Regions from separate parts of the Streptomyces sp. AM 2-1-1 genome, predicted to be linked through region 1. Evidence: riboswitches for the same ligand, from Rfam matches in the RefSeq annotation. Region 1 holds a riboswitch; each other region holds the start of a gene.
What was found. A riboswitch is a leader RNA that binds a small molecule or an ion and turns the genes downstream of it on or off. The one in region 1 is predicted to bind cobalamin.

Region 1 (2,224 bases):
GCCGCAAGGGCGGGACGGTCAAGTGGTCCACCGCGACCCGGATGTTCGTCGCCTGGGGCCTGACGCTCCCGGCGGCGGGCCTGGTCGGCGCGGGCGCCGAGTTCCTGACCCGGCAGGGCACCTGGGGCATCGTGCTGGTCGCCGTGCTGCTCGTGGCGGGGTCCGGGGTCATCTGGCAGCTGTCGCGGCGCCGGCCGGTCGGCCACGCGGACATCGCCGGGGCGGAGCATGAGCCCGCGGACGTCGTCGCCGCGGCCGTCGTCGCCGTCTCCCCGCCGCCCGCCGCGGTGCCGGCCGCCGGTCTCCCGGTCACCGGTCTCACCGCCACCATCCCCTCGCCGCTCCCGACCCCCCTCCCCGCGACCACCGACCCGGCCCGTCCGGCAGCGGTGTAAGGACTCGCCCCCATGAAAATCGACTGGGCAGCACTCGCCACCGTTTTCGGTGTCAGCCTCGTGGTCACCGTGGCGCTGGTCGGCTTCTTCAGCCTCGGCGTCGTCGGCCTCGCCAAGCGGGCCGGCGAACTCCGCGGCAGTGTCTCCGGCTCGGCCTCCGCACTGGTGCGCACCGGCGCGTACGCCTCCTTCGCGCTGTGCGCGGCGGCGGTCGTGTACGGCATCTACCTGATCGTCGCCTGACCCGCTCCCCCCGGGGGCACCCCCTTTTCCGCTCGTCGGGCCGGACACCCCGTGTGTCCGGCCCGATGTGTGTCCGCGCACACTGCGGCCCCGCAGGTCAACGGCGAGTTGACTGGCCTTCGCGCTGCGTGGTGGACTGCCGGAGCCATTTCGGCGACAGCAGAGGAAGCCGGTGCGAATCCGGCGCGGTCCCGCCACTGTCACCGGGAGGCGGCGCCCCAGAGCCTGGTCACGGTCCGCAGCGCGGACCCGCGGACCGGCGAGGGAACGCCGCCGTTCCGGGAGCCAGGACACTCTCGTCGCCGTTTCGTCGAACCAGGGCGCGGACCCTGAGTGAGGACACACGCCATGCCCGGCCGCCGTGCGCCCGACCCTCTGCCGACCCCCCTGGGGACCCTGCGTCGCACGGCGGGCTGAGCGGTGCGTGGAGCCCGCGTCTTCGCGTACGGGGCCACAGCGGGGCTGGTCGCCGACCGGCTGCTGGGCGACCCCCGGCGGGGCCATCCGGTCGCTGGCTTCGGCCGGGCCGCCGCCGCCGTGGAGCGGCGTCTGTGGCGCGACCACCGGGGCCGGGGCGCGTTGCACACCCTGGTGTGCGCCGGGGCCGCCGTGGGGGCGGCCGCGCTCGCGGCCCGTGCCGTACGCCGCACTCCCGGCGCTGCCGTCGCGCTGACGGCCGCCGTCACCTGGTCCGTCGTCGGCGGTACGTCGCTGGGGCGCGAGGCCAGGTCCATCGGCGCGGCGCTCGACGCCGGGGACGTCGAGGCGGCCCGGAAGCGACTGCCGCATCTGTGCGGCCGCGATCCGCAGGCGCTCGACGGTCCGGGGATCGCCCGTGCCGTCGTGGAGTCCGTCGCGGAGAACACCTCGGACGCCGTCGTCGGCGCCCTGGTGTGGGGTGCGCTGGCCGGGGTCCCCGGGCTGGCCGGCTTCCGCGCGGTGAACACGCTCGACGCGATGGTCGGTCACCGCTCGCCGCGCCACCGCCGTTTCGGCTGGGCCTCGGCCCGGCTGGACGACGTCGCGGGCTGGCCGGGTGCCCGGCTCACCGCCGCCCTCGCGGTGGCCGCCGGCGGGCGGCCGGCGCAGGCGGTCCGGGCCTGGCGCGCCGACGCCGGCCGCCACCCGAGCCCGAACGCGGGCCCGGTGGAGGCCGCGTTCGCCGGGGCGCTCGGCGTACGGCTGGGCGGGACGCTCGCGTACGGCGGGCGGGTCGAGCACCGGCCGGTGCTGAACGGCGCGGGGGGACGGGACGTGAGCGTGGAGAGGGGCGACATCGAACGGGCGGTACGGCTGTCGCGCCGGGTCGGTGTGCTGGCCCTGGTGGTCTGCGCCGCCGGACGGCTGGCCGCGGAGCGACTGGTGGCCGGGCGACCGGCGGGACGAGCGAGCACGGAACGGGGACGGGCATGAGCGGCGGCACCGGCACACGGCGGGGCGGCGGCCTGCTCGTCGCGGGCACCACCTCGGACGCCGGGAAGAGCGTCGTCACGGCGGGGATCTGCCGGTGGCTGGTGCGCCAGGGGGTGAGGGTCGCCCCGTTCAAGGCGCAGAACATGTCACTGAACTCCTTCGTGACCCGGGAG
Region 2 (2,224 bases), 1.1 Mb from region 1:
CGCACGGGAGGCGGTGGCCGACGCGGGGCTCGACCCGGGCGGCTGGGACGGCGCCCGGGTCTCGGTCGTGGTGGGCACCAGCAGCGGGGGGTCGGCGGCCCTCTCCGAGCAGGCCGTGGTGCTGGACCGGCAGGGCGCCGAGGCGTCCTCACCGGCGGGCATCCTCCTCACCATCCCCAACATGCCGGCCGCCGAAATCGCGATCCAGCTCGGCGCCACCGGCCCCAGTCTGGCGCCGTGCACGGCCTGTTCCTCCGGGGTCACGGCCCTGTCGGTCGCCCGGGACATGCTGGTGAGCGGCCAGTGCGACATCGCCGTCGCCGGGGCCACCGAGTCGATCGTCTTCCCGGTGGCGATGACCGGCCTGGCCCGCTCCGGAGCCGCGGCCCTGCCCGACGGCGACCCGTCGCGGCTCTGCCGCCCGTTCGCCGAGGACCGCGCCGGCCTCGTCATGGGGGAGGGGGCCGCCATCATGGTGCTGGAGCGGGCCGAGGACGCGCTGGCCCGGGGAGCGGTACCCCGGGCCCTGATCGCCGGCACCGGGGCGACCACCGACGCCCACCACCCCACCAGTCCGCATCCCTCCGGCAAGGTGGCCGGAGCGGCTGTCGAAGCCGCCCTGCGGGATGCCGGCTGGTGCGCCGAGGACGTCGGCCACGTCAACGCGCACGGCACGGCGACCCCGCTCAACGACGCCACCGAGGCCGCCCTCATCGCCCGGGCCTACCCCCACCGGCCACCGGTCACCGCCCCCAAGGGGGTGCTCGGCCACTGCATGGGGGCGGCGGGTGCCATCGAGGCCGCGCTCACCGTGCTCACCCTCCAGCACCAACTCGTCCCGCCGATCGCCAACCTGGACGCCCCGGCGCCCGGGTTCGACATCGACTGCGTCACCAAAGCGCCCCGGCCCGTCCCCGTCCGCCGTGCCGTCAGCCACTCCTTCGGGTTCGGCGGCCACAACGCGGTGATCGCGTTACGTCTCCCCTGAGCGGTCGGAGCCGGAGGGAGCCGTCACACGATCACCGTCCGGGACCGCCCGGCCGCTCCGGTCCCGCGGGGCAGCCGTGCGGGACCGGAGCGGGGCCCGGAGCGCCCGGAAGGGCGTGATAGCTTCCCAGTGCCAGTCGTACTCCACACAGGGGTCAGGGAATCCGGTGCGAATCCGGAACTGACGCGCAGCGGTGAGGGGGACGGGCGGGGCCATGGCCACTGGGAGACCCACGGGTGTCCTGGGAAGGCGCCCCGTCCGCACGAACCCGAGTCCGAAGACCTGCTGGCGCCCTGCGCCCCGTACGGGACGCAGTACTCCGTACAACGGGCCCCGCGCATGGGCCCAGAGACGCCGAGGTACCTCGTGCCGCCCATGGCCCGTTCCGCCCGTTCCGCTGCCCTGCTGACGGCGGGAATCCTGCTGCTGACCGCCTGCGGGGGTGGCGCCGGCACACCGGGCGCCTCCCGCGCGTCCGCCGACTCCGGGGACGGCTATCCGGTGACGCTGCACAACTGCGGACGCACCGTCACCGTCGCCGCGGCCCCGCACCACGCCGTCTCCCTCAACCAGGGATCGACGGAGATCCTGCTCTCCCTCGGCCTCGCCGACCGGCTCGCCGCCACCGCCACCTGGACCGATCCCGTCATGAAGGGCCTGGAGAAGGCCAACGCCGGGGTGCCGAGGCTCTCCGACAACGCCCCCTCCTCGGAGAAGGTGCTGGAGCGGGAACCCGACTTCGTCAGCGCCTCGTTCGAGTCCACACTCGGCAAGGGCGGGGTCGCCCCCCGGGAGCAGTTCGAGGACCTGGGCGTCCCCACGTACGTCTCGCCCGCCGACTGCACCGGCAAGGACAACAGCGGCGACGGCGACGGAGCCCGCTCCGCCTCCCTCACGCTGGACAGCGTCTACACCGAGATACGCGACCTGGCCGCGGTGTTCGGTGTCCGGGAGCGCGGGGAGGCGCTCGTCGCCGGTCTCCGGGACCGGGTGACGAAGGCGACGGCGGGCATCGACGCCTCCGGCACCACGCTGCTCTACTGGTTCGCCAACTCCCAGGCCCCCTACATGGCGGGCTGCTGCGGGGCGCCCGGCATCATCACCACCGCACTCGGCGCGGAGAACGTCTTCGACGACACCCACGAGGAGTGGCCCCAGATCAACTGGGAGACCGTCGCGGACCGTGACCCGGACGTCCTCGTCATCGGCGACCTCACCCGCGATGCGCAGACCGCC
Region 3 (2,224 bases), 5.5 Mb from region 1:
TACCACTCGGCGCGGCTCGGGAAGGCCGAGGCGGAGCTGCGGACCGTGCTGGAGCGCGACCCCGTCGAGGACTACGCCCGGCTGCTCCTCGGACGCACGCTGGAGCGCCAGGGGCGGCACGAGGAGGCCAAGCCGCACCTGCGGATGGCCGCCGCGCTGAACGGCGATTTCCCCGGCGCCGACGACTGACGGCCGGGCCTGTCGGGGAGTGAACCGTCGGCAGGTACCGTCGCGGCGTGCGGGACGTGTGCGGCCGGAGAGGACTTCTCCGGCCGCACACGCACACGTCAGCCGACCACCCCGGCGGGCCGGGGAGCACTCTCCCGGGTGGCCGCGCCCCGTTCCCGCGAGGGGAGGAGGAGCCGTTCGGTGAGGGCGCCGAAGACCAGCCCGAAGCTCACCCAGAGGGTGGCCTGGACGGCGAGGGTGGAGAGCCGGAACTCCCAGAGCAGGCTCGCCGGGAAGTCCGCGCCCACCTCGTCGAACGACGGCAGGAACACATAGGCGAGCCCGATCAGCACGACGTATCCGGCGGACGCGGCGATCGTCGCGTTCCAGTTGCCGAGGCGCGGTGCGAGCCTCCTCCCGCCGATCACGGCGGCGACGGCGAGCAGCACGCTGAGCACCACCATGAGGAAGAACAGGCCGGTACGTTGCCCGATGGTGTCCGGGTCGCCCACGGCCGGCGGGTTGGCCGGATATTTGAGGAACGGTACGACGTACACGGAGAGCAGCGCCGCCCCCGCGACCAGGGCCGCGGTGGCCCGGGGGCCGAAGGCGCCGATGCGGCCGAGGGCATAGCAGAAGACGAGTGCCGCGATGCCGCCGACGGCGACGCCGAAGACGAGGATGCCGGTGGCGAGACCGCCGGTGGCCTGCATCGTGCGGCTGACCAACTCCTCACCGCCGTGGTGGTCGTGGCTGTGAACGTGGCTGTGGGCCTCCTCCAGGGCGATGGCCGCGTCCACGCGCGACTCACCGAGGAAGTAGGCGACGAGGAGCGCCGCGGCGCCCGCGACAAGGCCCGCGAGCATGCCGCGGAGCAGGAGCGCTCGAACGGATAGGGAGTTCATGGAGTTCGGTTTCCCCGTGTCCTAGTGGCAGGGGAAGCCGAGGAGGTGACGGCCGTCGTGGAGCCACTCGTGCACGGCCTCGCCGGAGATGAGCGAGGTAGCTCCCTGCTCGGCGCCGACGAAGTACAGCAGGACGAGCATGAGAACGCCGAAGAAGACGGCCCACGGGGCGATCGCCTTCAGCGAGAGGGGGGTGACGGCGGGTACGCCGGTTGCGGGTGCGGCAGTATGTGCCATGGCAGAACCTCCTGGGGGAACACGCGTCCCGATCGTGGTGCCTGAGACGACGGTGCTGGGTCTGACTTCCCGCGGTTACGGGTTCACAGTGGCGCGACCGTGCCGGATTCTCACCGGACTTCCGTGCTCCGTCGTCATGCTGGTCAGACCATAGCGCCTGTGTTCGGGGGCCGCCATGGTGCGATGTGCCGGTCGATCCCCAACGTACCCATGGGGAATGGGCGTTGAGCGAGAGGAAATGGACGGAATGACGCTGCGGGTGACGTTCCTCTCACCGGCTCCGGGGCCGGCGCTGCGCGAGGCGAGGTTCGCGGGCGCCGACGACGGCGAGGCCGGGGACGGTGCACGTCCGATCGATCCCGCGGGCGAGCGCCGTGCCCGTGCCGCCGCTTCGGCGGTCCCGGACGCCGGGCGCCACCTGTCGGGTCCCTCGCAACGCTGTCTGCGTACGGCGCGGGCGCTCGGAGTGAGGCCCGTCCCCGAACCGGTCCTGCACGACTGGGACATGGGGCGGTGGCGGGGGCGGAGGCTGGCGGAGGTGTCCGCCGGCGAACCGGAGGGCGTCGCGGCCTGGCTCGGTGATCCCGCGGCGGCGCCGCACGGGGGCGAGTCCCTGCACGGCCTGCTCGGACGCGTGGGCGGCTGGCTGGACTCGCTCGCCGGGGCGGACGGCGCGAGTGAGGGGGACGGGCGGGTCCTGGTGGTCGCGGAACCCGCCGTCGTCCGCGCGGCGGTCGTACACGCGGTGGCCCTTCCCCCGGCGGCGTTCTGGCGCCTCGACGTGGCGCCCCTCTCCCTCGTCGCCCTCACCGGGCGGGCGGGCCGGTGGAACCTGACGCTGGGCGCCCCGCTCCCGGGCTCCGGCGGCGCGGCGGCCCGCGCGTAGGACGGACCGGCCCTGCCCGAGCCTCCCT

Region 2: it holds a riboswitch for cobalamin, as region 1 does, so the genes downstream of both, PZB77_RS29555 (ABC transporter substrate-binding protein) here and PZB77_RS25010 (cobalamin biosynthesis protein) in region 1, are expected to answer to the same signal.
Region 3: it holds a riboswitch for cobalamin, as region 1 does, so the genes downstream of both, PZB77_RS01285 (CbtB-domain containing protein) here and PZB77_RS25010 (cobalamin biosynthesis protein) in region 1, are expected to answer to the same signal.

What each region holds. Positions count from the first base shown of each region.
Region 1 covers NZ_CP119147.1:5,750,818-5,753,041, reverse strand. Annotated here, with positions in the region: gene PZB77_RS25020 (inorganic phosphate transporter) at 1-395, shown strand, start outside; gene PZB77_RS25015 (hypothetical protein) at 408-638, shown strand; cobalamin riboswitch at 800-934, shown strand; gene PZB77_RS25010 (cobalamin biosynthesis protein) at 1,059-2,051, shown strand; gene PZB77_RS25005 (cobyric acid synthase) at 2,048-2,224, shown strand, end outside.
Region 2 covers NZ_CP119147.1:6,840,415-6,842,638, forward strand. Annotated here, with positions in the region: gene PZB77_RS29550 (beta-ketoacyl-[acyl-carrier-protein] synthase family protein) at 1-988, shown strand, start outside; cobalamin riboswitch at 1,105-1,293, shown strand; gene PZB77_RS29555 (ABC transporter substrate-binding protein) at 1,355-2,224, shown strand, end outside.
Region 3 covers NZ_CP119147.1:294,974-297,197, forward strand. Annotated here, with positions in the region: gene PZB77_RS01275 (tetratricopeptide repeat protein) at 1-189, shown strand, start outside; gene PZB77_RS01280 (CbtA family protein) at 288-1,073, opposite strand; gene PZB77_RS01285 (CbtB-domain containing protein) at 1,095-1,310, opposite strand; adenosylcobalamin (AdoCbl) riboswitch at 1,356-1,446, opposite strand; gene PZB77_RS01290 (histidine phosphatase family protein) at 1,558-2,196, shown strand.